Regions from separate parts of the Streptomyces sp. KPB2 genome, predicted to be linked through region 2. Evidence: riboswitches for the same ligand, from Rfam matches in the RefSeq annotation. Region 2 holds a riboswitch; the other holds the start of a gene.

The links. Region 2 has a riboswitch for cobalamin ahead of D1J63_RS01685 (ABC transporter substrate-binding protein). Riboswitches for the same ligand answer to the same signal wherever they lie in the genome.
Region 1: it holds a riboswitch for cobalamin, as region 2 does, so the genes downstream of both, D1J63_RS28495 (cobalamin biosynthesis protein) here and D1J63_RS01685 (ABC transporter substrate-binding protein) in region 2, are expected to answer to the same signal.

The regions. Positions count from the first base shown of each region.
Region 1 is NZ_CP034353.1:6,321,665-6,328,824, forward strand. It holds gene cobN (cobaltochelatase subunit CobN) at 1-2,056, opposite strand, end outside; gene D1J63_RS28490 (cobyric acid synthase) at 2,053-3,561, opposite strand; gene D1J63_RS28495 (cobalamin biosynthesis protein) at 3,558-4,547, opposite strand; cobalamin riboswitch at 4,653-4,798, opposite strand; gene D1J63_RS28500 (hypothetical protein) at 4,947-5,168, opposite strand; gene pitH (low-affinity phosphate transporter PitH) at 5,203-6,456, opposite strand; gene D1J63_RS28510 (class II aldolase/adducin family protein) at 6,682-7,160, shown strand, end outside.
Region 2 is NZ_CP034353.1:381,763-388,922, reverse strand. It holds gene D1J63_RS01715 (DUF1996 domain-containing protein) at 1-931, shown strand, start outside; gene D1J63_RS01710 (lytic polysaccharide monooxygenase) at 1,151-1,837, shown strand; gene D1J63_RS01705 (TerD family protein) at 1,921-2,496, opposite strand; gene D1J63_RS01700 (BlaI/MecI/CopY family transcriptional regulator) at 2,591-3,019, shown strand; gene D1J63_RS01695 (M56 family metallopeptidase) at 3,026-3,958, shown strand; gene D1J63_RS01690 (fasciclin domain-containing protein) at 4,280-4,939, shown strand; cobalamin riboswitch at 5,000-5,186, shown strand; gene D1J63_RS01685 (ABC transporter substrate-binding protein) at 5,340-6,326, shown strand; gene D1J63_RS01680 (iron chelate uptake ABC transporter family permease subunit) at 6,383-7,160, shown strand, end outside.

The DNA.
Region 1 (7,160 bases), 5.9 Mb from region 2:
CCGGCAGCGCGTTCGCCTGTCCGCCCCACACCTGCGAGGCGCGCAGCACCGCGAGGACGAGGTTGACGCGCGGCTCGCCGACCGGGCCGCCGCCCAGGATGTGCAGGCCGTCGCGGATCTGCACGTCCTTGATCTCGCACAGGTAGCCGTCGATGTGCATGACGAACTCGTCGAAGTCGTCGTCGTCCGGCTGGTCGTCCACGTGCAGGTCGTGGTGGAGCTCGGCGGCCTTGACCAGCGTCCAGATCTGCGCCCGGACCGCCGGCGCCTTCGTCGGGTCCAGGTCGGAGACGAGCGCGTACTCGTCGAGGAGCTGCTCCAGCTTGGCCAGGTCGCCGTAGGTGTCGGCGCGGGCCATCGGCGGCACGAGGTGGTCCACCACCGTCGCGTGGCCGCGCCGCTTGGCCTGGGTGCCCTCGCCGGGGTCGTTGACGATGAAGGGGTAGATCAGCGGCAGGTCGCCGAGCACGGCGTCCGGCGCGCAACCGGCGCTCAGCCCCAGCCCCTTGCCCGGCAGCCACTCCATCGTGCCGTGCTTGCCCATGTGCACGATCGCGTCGGCGCCGAAGCTGTGCTCCAGCCAGCGGTAGGCGGCCATGTAGTGGTGCGACGGCGGCATGTCCGGGTCGTGATAGATCGCGATCGGGTTCTCCCCGAAGCCGCGCGGCGGCTGGATCATCACCACGACGTTCCCGAACTGGAGGGAGGCCAGCACGATGTCGTCGCCGTCCACGTACAGCGAGCCCGGCGGGTCGCCCCACGCCTCCCGCATGCCGTCCCGGAGTTCGGGGTCGAGCCTCTCGAACCACGCCCGGTAGTCGGCCAGCGGCACCCGCGCGGGCGCCGCCGCCAGCTGGTCCTCCGTCAGCCACTCCACGTCGTGGCCGCCGGCCTCGATCAGCCGGTGGATCAGCTCGTCGCCCTCGGAGGGGTACTCGGTGACCCCGTACCCCGCGTCCCTGAGCGCGTCCAGCACCCGCACCGCCGACGCCGGCGTGTCGAGACCGACCGCGTTGCCGACCCGGGAGTGCTTGGTCGGGTACGCCGTGAAGACCAGCGCGAGCTTCTTCTCGGCGTTCGGCTTGTGCCCGAGCGCCGCGTGCCGTACGGCGATCCCGGCGACGCGCGCGGCCCGCTCGGGGTCGGCGACGTAGACCGGCACGTCGTCCGGGCCCTGCTCCTTGAAGGAGAACGGCACCGTGACCAGCCGCCCGTCGAACTCCGGGATCGCGACCTGCATCGCCGCGTCCATCGGGGAGAGCGCGGCGTCCGAGGCCTCCCAGGCGGCCCGGGAGGAGGTGAGGCAGAGTCCTTGCAGCACCGGGATGTTCAAGTCGGCCAGCGCCCCGATGTCCCACGCCTCCTCGTCACCGCCTGCCGACGCCTGCGAGGCGTGCGTGCCGCCCGCCGCGAGGACGGTGGCGACCAGGGCGTCGGCCCGGCCCAGCAGCTCGTACAGCCCCGGGTCCGCGCCGCGCAGCGAACCGCAGTACACCGGCAGCGCGTTGGCGCCGCGCGCCTCGATCGCGTCGCACAGCGTGTCGACGAACGCGGTGTTGCCGCTGAGCTGGTGGGCGCGGTAGAAGAGCACGCCGACCGTGGGACGGCCCTCGATGAAGGGGCCTTCGCCGTGGACGCCGTACTCCGGCATCTTCCGCGGCTCGTCGAAGCCCTCGCCGGTCAGCAGCACCGTGTCGGACAGGAACCGGGCGAGCTGGGTGAGGTTGTCGGGGCCGCCCTCGACCAGGTAGCGCAGCGCCTGAGCCACCACCCCGGCCGGAACCGACGACTCGGCCATCAGCTCCGCGTCCGGCACGCTCTCGCCGCCGAGCAGGACCGTCGGGAGGCCGGCGGCCCTCAGCGCGGCCAGCCCGTCCTCCCAGGCGCGCTTGCCACCGAGCAGGCGGACGACGGCGAGGTCCGCGCCATCGACCAGGTCCGGCAGCTCCTCGCGGACGTCGATCCGGGTCGGGTTGCCGATCCGGTAGGCGGCGTCCGACGCGCGGGCCGCCAGCAGGTCCGTGTCGGCGGTCGACAACAACAGCACAGTGCTCATGCGGGCGCTCCCGGTGGAATGAAGGGCAGTCCTTGCGGCGCGCCGGACTCGATGAGCCGCCACAGCGCGTCGGTGTCCGCGTGGTGTTCGATCAGGTCGCCGAGCCGGTCGAGCTGCTCCTCGCGCAGCGCGGCGAACGAGGTGTCGGGGGCCGGCACGAAGCGGCGGCCCGCGGCGGCGGCCACCTCGCGCAGGAACGCCCGCCGGAAGCCGTCCGACTCCAGCGAGCCGTGCCAGTGCGTCCCCCAGGTCTGGCCGACCCGGCAGCCGTCCAGGAAGGGTTCACCTGCTACGACTTCGGCGACCCCGTGGTGGATCTCGTACCCCTCGACGCGCTCGCCGAGGGCCTCGCCCACCGGCCGGGTGAGGGTCTTCTCGCGGTCGAACCGCACCCGGACGGGCAGCAGCCCCAGCCCGTCCACGTGCCCGGCGCGGGACTCGACGTCGTCCTCGATGTGCTCGCCGAGGAGCTGGAAGCCGCCGCAGATCCCGAGCACGGGCCGCTGCTCGGCGGCCCTCCGGGCGATCGCGTCCGCGAGCCCCCGCTCCCGCAGCCACTGAAGTGCCCGCACCGTCCCGCGCGTCCCCGGCACGATCACCAGGTCGGCGTCGGCCAGCTCCTCCGGCCGGTCCACGAACCGCACGACCACGCCCGGTTCGGCGGCCAGCGCGTCCACGTCCGTGAAGTTGGACATCAGCGGGACCGCGCAGACGGCGATCCGCAGCACGTCCTCGCCGACCGGCGGCGCGACGGCCGACTCCCGCACCGTGCCGCGCAGCGAGACGCGCAGGCCGTCCTCCTCGTCGATGCCGAGCCCGTGCCGGAACGGCAGCACGCCGTACGTCCGCCGCCCGGTGAGGCCGTGCAGCATCTCCAGCCCGGGCTCCAGGAGCGACACGTCGCCCCGGAACTTGTTCACGAGGAACCCGGCGACCAGCGCCTGGTCCTCGGGCGCCAGCAGCGCCACCGTGCCGAAGAAGGAGGCGAAGACGCCGCCGCGGTCGATGTCGCCGACGACCAGGACGGGGAGGCCGGCGCCCCGCGCGATCCCCATGTTGACGATGTCGGTGCGGCGCAGGTTGATCTCGGCCGGGCTGCCCGCGCCCTCGCAGATCACCGCGTCGTGGGAGGCGCGGAGTTCGGCGAGCGAGTCGAGCACCGTGCCGAGCAGCCGCTCCTGACGTCCACCGTGGTAGCCGCGGGCGCTCATCTCGCCGACGGGCCTGCCCAGCAGCACGACCTGGCTGCTGCGCTCCCCGCCGGGCTTGAGCAGCACGGGGTTCATGTGCGCGGTCGGCTCCACCCGGCAGGCCTGGGCCTGCATCGCCTGGGCCCGTCCGATCTCGGCGCCCTCGCGGGTCACGAAGGAGTTGAGCGACATGTTCTGCGCCTTGAAGGGCGCCACCTTCACGCCCTGGCGCACCAGCCAGCGGCAGATCCCGGCGGTGACGACGCTCTTGCCGGCGTCGGAGGTGGTGCCGGCGACGAGCAGGCCACCGTTCATGACGTACGTCCCTTCGTGACGCCCCGGTTCTTCGAGGAGGCGGCCTGTCGCACGAGCAGCCGCGCGCCCGCGCACACGCCCAGCGCCAGCCAGCCCACGCGCCGGGACAGGCGTACGGCACGGTCGATGTCGCCGGTGCCGGACGCCCGTACGGCGCGGCCCGCCGCCCCGTTGAGGACGGGCCGGTGCTCGATGCGCCCGCCGTAGGAGAGCGTCCCGCCGAGCCGCACGCCGAGGGCGCCCGCGAACGAGGCCTCCACGGGCCCGGCGTTGGGGCTCGGGTGCCGTGCGGCGTCCGCGCGCCAGGCCCGTACGGCGCCCCGCGGGTCGCCACCGGCGACGGTGGTCAGTACGGCGGTCAGGCGGGCGCCCGGCCAGCCCGCGAGGTCGTCGAGGCGGGCCGAGGCCCAGCCGTAGCGGCGGTACCGGGGCGACTTGTGGCCGACCATCGCGTCCAGCGTGTTGACGGCGCGGAAGCCGAGCAGCCCCGGCACTCCGGCGACGGCACCCCACACGAGGGCGCCCACGACCGCGTCCGAGGTGTTCTCGGCGACGGACTCCACGACGGCCCGGGCGATTCCGTCGGCGTCCAGCGCCTGCGGGTCCCGCCCGCACAGGTGCGGCAGCCGGGCCCGGGCCGCCTCGACGTCCCCGGCCTCCAGGGCACGGCCGACGGCCTTCGCCTCGCGGGCCAGCGAGGTGCCGCCGACCACGGCCCAGGTGGCCGCCGCGGTCAGGGCGACGGAGGCGGCGGGGGAGCGGCGTACGGCACGGGAGGCGGCCAGCCCGAGGGCGGCGGCGCCACCGGCACACACGGCGGTGTGCACGGCGCCCCGGCCCCGGTGGTCCCGCCACAGCACCTGTTCCACGGCGCCCGCGGCACGGCCGAACGCGGCGACCGGGTGTCCGCGGCGCGGGTCGCCGAGGAGGAGGTCGCCGAGGAGGCCGGCGGTGGCGCCGTACGCGAAGACGCGTCCGGCACGCATGGGCTCAGCCGGTCACACGGGCAGGGAGGCACCTGGTACGGGGCGTCGAGCGGTGGCGGCAGCCGGGCATCGCGTCATGTCCTCACTCAGGGTGTCCACGCCCTGGTTCGAAGAGTCCGGCGGTGAGAGTTCCTGGCTCCCGGGGGTTCCTGTTCCCCGGTCACAGTGGCGGGACCGCGCCGGATTCGCACCGGGCTTCCTCTCCTGCCGCCGTAGATGGCCCAGGAAGTCCACCACGGTCCGCGAACACCCGTCAACCTGGCGTTGACCTGCGACGGGGGAGTGTGCGAAGGCCCACACAGGCGCGGTGTGCGCCGGCACGCGAAAAGGCGGGGCGCGGAACGGTTCGAGTCCGTTCCGCGCCCCGCCCCGCAGCGTGCGCCCGCGGCCGGGCGACGCTCAGGCGACGATCAGATAGATCCCGTACGCCACCGCCGCCGTGCAGGCCGCGAAGCAGGCGTACGCGCCGGCGACCGCGAGGGTCGCGGTGCCGCCCTGGGCGACGGCCCGCTCCTGGCGGGAGAGGCCGACGATGCCGAGGGTGAACAGGCCCACCAGGGCCACCGTGACCACGAGGCTGACGCCGAAGACGGAGCCGAGGGCTGCCCAGTCGATGCTCATGGAGGTTCGCTTCCTTCGTACCCGGGACGCGGGCTCAGACGGTGGTGGCCGAGGGGGCCTTGGGGTCGGGGGTGGCGGCCGGGGCCGCGACGGTGGCCGTCAGGTCCTCGGTGGTGCCCGCCGGGGGCGGCGACACGGCGGCCATCGCCGTGGTGACCACACCGGCCGGCTCGGCGGCCCCGGGCTCTCCGGTGTCGACGACGTTGGTGTGGTCGACGACCTCGCGGCGGGAGATCCGCCAGATCGCGAAGCTGGAGGCGACCAGGAAGACCGCGACCAGGGCCGTGCCCCAGTCGCCGGCGCGGCAGACCCACTCGGCGAGCGCGGCGACCAGGGCCGCGGCGGGCAGCGTCAGGCCCCAGGCGACGAACATCCGGGTGGCCGTGGACCAGCGGACCACGCCGCCCTTGCGGCCGAGACCCGCGCCCATGACCGCACCGGAGACCGAGTGCGTGGTGGAGAGGGAGAAGCCGAGGTGGGAGGAGGCCAGGATGACCGTCGCGGCGCTGGTCTGGGCGGCGAAGCCCTGCTGCGGCTGGAGGTCGGTCAGGCCCTTGCCCATGGTGCGGATGATGCGCCAGCCGCCCAGGTAGGTGCCGAGCGCGATGGCCAGGCCCGCGGACAGGATGACCCACACCGGCGGGTCCGAGTCGGGGGCGAGCGAGCCGCCGGCGATCAGGGCGAGGGTGATGATGCCCATCGTCTTCTGGGCGTCGTTGGTGCCGTGCGCCAGCGAGACCAGGCCGGCGGAGGCGATCTGGCCGGCGCGGTAGCCCTTCGCGGCGGCCCTGCCGTCGGCCTTGCGGCCCAGCGAGTACGTCATCCGGGTCGCGAGCAACGCCGCGAGGCCGGCCACGATCGGGGCGGCGATCGCGGGGAGGAGCACCTTGGTGACGAGCACGTCGCCGTTGACCGCGCCGATGCCGGCCGAGGCGACGGCGGCACCGATCAGGCCGCCCATCAGGGCGTGCGAGGAGCTGGACGGGAGTCCGACCAGCCAGGTCAGCAGGTTCCAGAGGATCGCGCCGACCAGTGCGGCGAAGATGACCTCGGGACGGATGCCGGTCTCGTCGACGAGACCCTTGGAGATCGTGTTGGCGACCTCCACGGAGAGGAAGGCGCCTACAAGGTTGAGGACGGCGGACATCGCCACCGCCACCTTGGGCTTGAGCGCACCGGTCGAAATGGTCGTTGCCATCGCGTTCGCGGTGTCGTGGAAACCGTTCGTGAAATCAAACGCGAGTGCGGTTACCACCACAATCGCGAGGATCAGCGAGAAGCTTTCCATTTACCCAGGCAATCGTTCGAGGTCGTTGGCGCGTCGAACGTAGGTAACCAGGGTGAACGGAAGATGAACTGAGCAGGGCGTCACGGTGACCGGAAGCGGTGTCCGAGCCTCCCTCTGCGTGCCCGCTCCGGTGCTCTCCGGAGACGTCCCTGGCAGGATCACCGGGAGGCCGTTCGGCGACGGCACGCGAGGGGCCCGCGGACGGCCCGGGAGGAGACGGTGACTGTGACGTATTCGCGGGCCGGAGGGGCGGAAGGGGCCGCTGAGCCGGCCCGGGAAACGGCCGGGGACCCGACCGCGGAGCCGGCCCGGGAGGCGGCCTGGGCGGAACTCGTCGCGACGGCCCGGCGGACGGTCGCCGACGGGCTCGTGGTGGGCACCTCCGGGAACGTCTCGGTGCGCGTCGGCGACACGGTCCTGGTCACCCCGTCGGGTGTGTCGTACGACCGTCTGGCCGCGCACGACATGACCGGCGTCGACCTGGACGGACGGCAGGTGCTCGGCACCCTGGTCCCCACCAGCGAACTGCCCATGCACCTGGCCGTGTACCGCGCCGACCCCGGCGCCCGGGCCGTCGTCCACACCCACGCCGTGCACGCCACGGCGGTCTCGCTGCTCGTGCCCGAACTCCCGCCGGTGCACTACATGACCGCCGCGCTCGGCGGCCCCGTCCGGGTCGCCCCGTACGCGGCCTACGGCACCGA
Region 2 (7,160 bases):
CTCCTGGAGCTGCACCGGCTTCGAGGACCGGCAGCTCAAGGACAAGTACCCGCTCTGCCCCTCGGGCAGCGACGTGGTGCGCACCTTCACCTTCCAGAGCTGCTGGGACGGGCGCAACACCGACAGCGCCAACCACCGCACGCACATGGCCTTCGCCGCCGCCGACGGCAGCTGCCCGGAGGGGTTCCGGCCCGTTCCGCGACTGGTGCAGCGGGTCGTGTACGACGTGGCCGCGCCGAGCCTCGCGGACGGGGGCAGGACCGTGCCGCTGTTCGCCGTGGACTCCTTCCCCGAGCAGCTGCACAAGCCGGTCACCGACCACAGCGACTTCATCAACGTGTTCGACGAGGACCTGATGCGCGAGATGGTCGAGTGCATCAACTCCGGCCGCGAGTGCGGCGGGGACACACCCCCGGGGCCCGAGCCGGGCGAGGGCGAGGAGCAGCCCGGCGGCAACGACGACGGGCAGACCGCAGAGCCCCCGGCCGAACAGACCGCCACGGCCTCGGCACCCGTGGACGACGGGAAGAACGACGGCAAGGCTCCCACACAGGGCCAGGACGACGGCAAGGACGAGAGCAAGGCTCCCACCCAGGGCCAGGACGACGTGCGGCCCGGCCGTGACGAGACCGCGCCCCCGGCCGGCGGGGCGTCGGACGCCGGCGCCTCCGCGAGCGCCGCGCCCAGGGCCGCGACGACACAGGCCGACGCCCCGAACGACGCGAGCGGCGCCGGGGCCGTACCGGAGAGGACCGGCGGCACGGGCGACAGCGGCAACGCGGGCGGATCCGGGCCGGCGTCCGAACCGCAGGCGCAGGGCGGGCTCGCCGAGACGGGGTCCGGGCTCGGACTGTGGCCCGCGGCGGTCGGCGGCGTGCTCTCCGCCGGCGGATGTGTCCTGCTGGTCCGTTCCAGGCGACGTGCGCTGTGACGGCTGTTGCGGCGGCATGACTGAACGGGTGGGCGGGAGTGGCTTCCCCGCCCACCCGTCGGGTGGTGTCGAACACGCCACCGCGCCGCGAGAACTGGCTCATTCGGGGTGTTGCGAATCTCTTCACCCGGGCGGAGCCTGGTCTGCGACATCTTGGGAGCGCTCCCATAGGCGCCTGCGAGGTCAGTACTGTCCCCCCACGCGAAAGAAGGACACCCCGTGAGTTGTCATGATCGCATCAATCACAAGCCTGCTCGAAGGACCCGGCGCGCGACGACCCTCGCCCTCGGCACCCTGACCGCGGCCCTGCTCACCATGATCCCCTGGAGCGGCACCGCCGTCGCCCACGGCTCGGTCGTCGACCCGGCCTCCCGCAACTACGGCTGCTGGGAGCGCTGGGGCGACGACTTCCAGAACCCGGCCATGGCCGACGAGGACCCCATGTGCTGGCAGGCGTGGCAGGACAACCCCAACGCCATGTGGAACTGGAACGGCCTGTACCGCAACGGCTCGGCGGGGAACTTCGAGGCCGTGGTCCCCGACGGCCAGCTCTGCAGCGGCGGCCGGACCGAGAGCGGGCGCTACAACTCCCTCGACGCGGTGGGCCCCTGGCAGACCACGGACGTCGCCGACGACTTCACCGTCAAGCTCTACGACCAGGCCAGCCACGGCGCCGACTACTTCCTGGTCTACGTCACCAAGCAGGGCTTCGACCCCGCCACCCAGGCCCTGACCTGGGACAGCCTCCAGCAGGTCGCCCGGACGGGCAGCTACGCGCCGAGCCAGAACTACGAGATCCCGGTGAGCACCTCGGGGTTGAGCGGCCGGCACGTCGTCTACACGATCTGGCAGGCCTCGCACATGGACCAGACGTACTTCCTGTGCAGCGACGTCGACTTCGGCTGACCCGGGCCACCCCGTCCCCCCACCCCCGCCGGGCGCGCCGCGCCCGGCGGGGACACCCGTCGTACCGCCGGCCGGGTGCCGGATCAGACGTTGACGCCGAAGTCGGCGGCGATGCCCGCGAGGCCCGAGGCGTAGCCCTGCCCCACCGCCCGGAACTTCCACTCGGCGCCGTGCCGGTACAGCTCGCCGAAGACCATCGCGGTCTCGGTCGAGGCGTCCTCGGACAGGTCGTAGCGGGCGAGTTCCTGGTTGTTCGCCTGGTTGACGACGCGGATGAAGGCGTTGCGGACCTGGCCGAAGCTCTGGCCGCGGTTCTCCGCGTCGTGGATGGAGACCGGGAAGACGATCCGGTCCACCTCGGCCGGGACACCGGCCAGGTTCACCTTGACCGCCTCGTCGTCGCCCTCGCCCTCGCCGGTGAGGTTGTCGCCGGTGTGCTCGACCGAGCCGTCGGGGCTGGTGAGGTTGTTGTAGAAGACGAAGTGCCGGTCCGAGAGCACCTTGCCCGACGCGTCCAGGAGCAGCGCGGAGGCGTCGAGGTCGTAGTCGGTGCCGGTCGTGGTGCGCACGTCCCAGCCCAGCCCGACCAGTACGGCGGTCAGACCGGGCGCCTCCTTGCTGAGCGAGACGTTGCCGCCCTTGGCCAGGGAAACTCCCACTGTGTTCTCCTTCGTCACGTTCGCTGCGTTCGTGTTCCTCATGGGTGCTGCCTGCCGTAAATCTACAACACTGTAGAAGTAGGGCTTCTATACGATGTCGCTCCGGAAGACGATCGGCGGCGGAAGGAGGCGGGCCGTGCGGGATGACCGGCGTCCGCGGCGACGGGGGCAGGGTGAGCTGGAGGCACTGGTGCTGTCCGCGCTGCGCGAGGCGGACGGGCCCGCGACGGCCGGCTGGGTGCAGGAACGCCTCGGCGGCGACCTCGCCTACACCACCGTGATCACGATCCTGACCCGGCTCCTGGAGAAGGGGGCCGTCAGCCGTGAGCGCGCGGGCCGGTCCTTCGCCTGGACGCCCGCCTCGGACCAGGCGGGACTCGCCGCGCGCAAGATGCGCAAGGTCCTGGACGCCGAGAGCGACCGCGAAGCGGTGCTGGCCAGCTTCGTCACGGGTCTCGACCCGGACGACGAGCGGCTGCTGCGCGCACTGCTCGGGCACGCGCGCGCCGCGGAGGACGGCTGACACCGCATGGGCGTCTTCGTCTTCCTGCCCCTGGTCCTGCCGCTGACGGCGTGGCCGATCGCCAGGCTGGCCGAGCAGCACCTGCACCCGCGCACCGCGACCAGGCTGCTCACCGCCGTCGCCGCCGTGATGGCCCTGTGCAGCACCGTGTGCCTGGCCCTGGTGATGGTCGTCGGCACCGCCCAGCTGCCGGGCAACCCGCTGCCCGACGCCTGGTCGGACCCCGAGGTGCGGGCGGCGGTGCCCTACGACGAGGTCGTCGGCAAGGCCGCGATTCCCGCGCTCTGCGCCGTGGTCGCGGCCTCGGCGCGAACCCTGTGGCGACACGGCAGGGTGCGCCGCCGCGCCCACCGCGCGCTGGCCGGGCTGCCCGGCACCGGGGTGGCCGTACTGCCGGACGAGGTGCCCTACGCCTACGCGCTGCCCGGCGGACGGCGGGACCGCGTGGTGGTGAGCACGGCGCTGCTCGACTGCCTCGAAGCGGGGGAGCGGCGCGCGCTGTTCGCCCACGAACGCGCCCATCTCGCCGCCCGGCACCACCGCTACCTCCTCGCCGTCCGGCTCGCCGCGCTGGCCAACCCGTTCCTGCGCCCCCTGCGCACGGCCGTCTCCTACACGGCGGAGCGGTGGGCGGACGAGGCGGCCGCCCGGGCGGTCGGTGACCGCCGCGCCGTGGCGACCGCGATCGGCAAGGCGGCCCTCGTCTCGCGCGGCACCCCCGTCGCCACCCTCGCCGGTCTCGCGGCGCCCGGCCCGGTGCCCCGCCGGGTGGCCGCCCTGCTGCGGCCCGCTCCCGCCGTGCGCACCTGGCCCCCGGTGTTCACGTCGGTGGGCCTGGCGGCGTGGGCCGCGGCCGCCGGAACCGCCGTCTCGGCGATGTCGTCCGCGAACGCCGCCGTCACCATGTTCCTCATCCTGCGGGCCGCGACGCCGTTCTGAGTACCCCTCACTCCCTGACGGGCGATGGTGGAACGCCGCAGGTCACAGAGGTGTCGGCCAACTTTCCTCACTCGATCGGGTGAGCGGGCAATCCGGGCCGGGAGCTGCTCCGGATTCCCCGTGTGAGGGAAGAACCGAGACCACGCCGACAGCGGACCGGCGACTGACCCCGTAACCCGGGTCGGCCGGCCACCACGTGAACGGCACCGCGTACTCGGCGGCCCGTCGCACACCACCCCCGTTCCGCACCCGACTTCAGCTCCGCACCACGACTTCGCGCCAACGCAGCCTTTGTGCTGCCCGTTTTCAGGGAGATCCGCCATGAACGCCCGTATCCGCCGCTCCGCAGTCGCCGTCGTCGCGGCCGCCGTACTGCCGCTGTCCCTGGCCGCCTGTTCCGACGACGGCGACAGCGGTTCCTCGGACTCCGCGCAGGCCGCCTCCTCGGCGCCCGCGGCGACCGACGACCAGTCGGCCGACACCTCCGGCGGCACGGCGGACTCCGACGAGCCCTTCGGTCCGGCCTGCTCCACGGTGCCGAAGGAGGGTGCCGGTTCGTTCGACGGCATGGCCAAGGACCCGGTCGCCACGGCCGCCTCGAACAACCCGGCCCTGTCCACGCTGGTGTCCGCGGTGAAGAAGGCCGGTCTGGTCGACACCCTCAACAACGCCGAGAACATCACGGTGTTCGCGCCCACCAACGACGCCTTCGCCAAGATCCCGAAGGCCGACCTGGACAAGGTCCTCAACGACAAGGAGATGCTCACCGACATCCTGACCTACCACGTCGTCGGCCAGAAGCTCGCGCCCGAGGACCTGGAGAACGGCTCCTTCGAGACGCTGCAGAAGTCCAAGCTGACCACCTCGGGCTCGGACGAGGCCTACAAGGTCAACGACTCCGCCAAGGTCGTCTGCGGCAACGTGAAGACCGCCAACGCCAACGTGTACATCATCGACACCGTCCTCATGCCCAAGAGCTGACCCACGGCCCCGGGGAGCGGGTCGGGCAGTGGCCCGCCCCCCGGCGCCGCGGTGGCGCTGTGGTAGCTTGCGCAAGCCAGTCGAACCCACCTGGTGGGTCAGGGAATCCGGTGCGAATCCGGAACTGACGCGCAGCGGTGAGGGGGACGGGCGGGACACGGGCCACTGGGCGGCGTACGCCGTCCGGGAAGGCGTTCCGTCCGGTCGAACCCGAGTCCGAAGACCTGCTGGCACCCGTGCCGCGTGCGGCGCGGGCCGCACCGTACGGACGGGCTTCGCGCATGAGCCCTCGACGCCAGAGGATCCTTCCTTGCCCGCAGCACGCACCGTCGGCCCCCGGCGCCTTCTCCCTTCCCGCCGCGCCCCGCGCGGTCCCGTACTGCTCCTGGCCGGCGCCCTGCTGGCCTCCGGCTGCGGTTCCGGCGCGGCCGGCGACGACCCGATCGCCCGGGCCGACGCGGCCGGTTATCCACGCACCGTCCACGACTGCGGCCACGACGTCCGGGTCGACGCGCCGCCGCGCCGGGCCGTCTCCCTCAACCAGGGCACCACGGAGATCCTGCTCTCGCTCGGCCTCGCCGACCGCATGGCGGGCACCGCCACCTGGACCGACCCGGTCATGAAGGGCCTGGAGAAGGCGAACGCCGGCGTCCCCCGGCTGGCCGACGACATGCCGTCCTTCGAGACGGTCCTGGACGCCGAACCCGACTTCGTCGCCGCCTCCTTCGCCTCCACGCTCGGCACCGGCGGCGTGGCCACCCGCGAACAGTTCGCGGAACTCGGCGTACCGGCCTACCTGTCCCCGTCCGACTGCGCGGGCAAGGACAACAGCGGCGACGGCGACGGCGTCCGGTCCGAGGCCCTGACCATGGACACCGTCTACGGCGAAGTCCGCGACCTGGCACGCCTCTTCGACGTCGAGCAGCGCGGCGAGCAGCTCGTCGCCGAGCTCAAATCCAGGGTGGCCAGGGCGACATCCGGCATCGACGCCTCCGGTGTCACCCTCATGTACTGGTTCGCCAACTCCACCTCGCCCTACCTCGCGGGCTGTTGCGGCGCCCCCGGCGTCATCACCCGCGCGGTCGGTGCGAGGAACGCCATGGACGACACCCACGAGGAGTGGCCGCAGGCCGGCTGGGAGACCGTCGCCGACCGGGACCCCGACGTCCTGGTCCTCGGCGACCTCACCCGCAGGTCACAGACGGCCGAGACGGCCGCGAAGAAGATCGAGTTCCTGGAGTCCGACCCCGTGACCAGGAACATGACCGCCGTCCGCGAGAAACGCTACGTGCTGCTCAGCGGGCAGGCCATGAACCCCACCATCCGTACCGTCGAGGGTGTGGAGCAGGTGGCGGCGGCACTGCGCGAGTTCGGGCTCGCCAAGTGACGTCCGCGAGCCGGGCCGACTCCGTCCCCGGCACGGGCGCACCCCGCCGTGCCCCTCTGACGTGGGCGGCGGCCGGGATCGTCGCCCTGTGCGCCTCCGTGGCCGTCGCCGTCACCATCGGCCCGGCGGACATCGGCGTCGCCGACGTGTGGTCCGTGATCGCCGCCCACCTCGGCGCCGGCACCACCGCCGGGGACGTGTCGCCGATCCGCGACGGCATCGTCTGGGACCTGCGGCTGCCCCGCACCCTCCTCGCGGCGGTGTGCGGCGCCGGACTCGCCGTGTGCGGGGCCGTGCTCCAGTCCCTGCTGCGCAACCCGCTCGCCGACCCCTTCGTCCTCGGCGTCTCCTCCGGCGCCTCGACCGGCGCCGTCCTGGTCGTCGTGCTCGGCGTGGGCGGCGGCGCGCTGTCCGTCCCCGGCGGGGCGTTCATCGGCGCGGTCTGTTCCTTCGCGCTGGTGATGCTGCTCAGCCACGGCCTCGGCGGCACCACGGACCGGGTGGTCCTCGCAGGCGTGGCGGCGATGCAGCTGTTCTCCGCGCTCACCTCCTTCGTGGTCATGACCGCCGCCGACGCCGAGACCACCCGCGGCGTGCTGTTCTGGCTGCTCGGCTCGCTCGGCGGCGCGGGCTGGAGCGACGTGTGGACCACCGCCGCGGTCCTGGTACTGGTCCTCGCCGTGTGCCTCGGGTACGCCAGGACCCTGGACGCCTTCGCCTTCGGCCAGGACGCGGCGGCCGCACTCGGCGTCCACGTGGCCCGCACCCGGCTGGTGCTGCTGTGCGCCACCGCCCTGCTCACCGCCGCCCTGGTCGCGTCGGCCGGCGCCATCG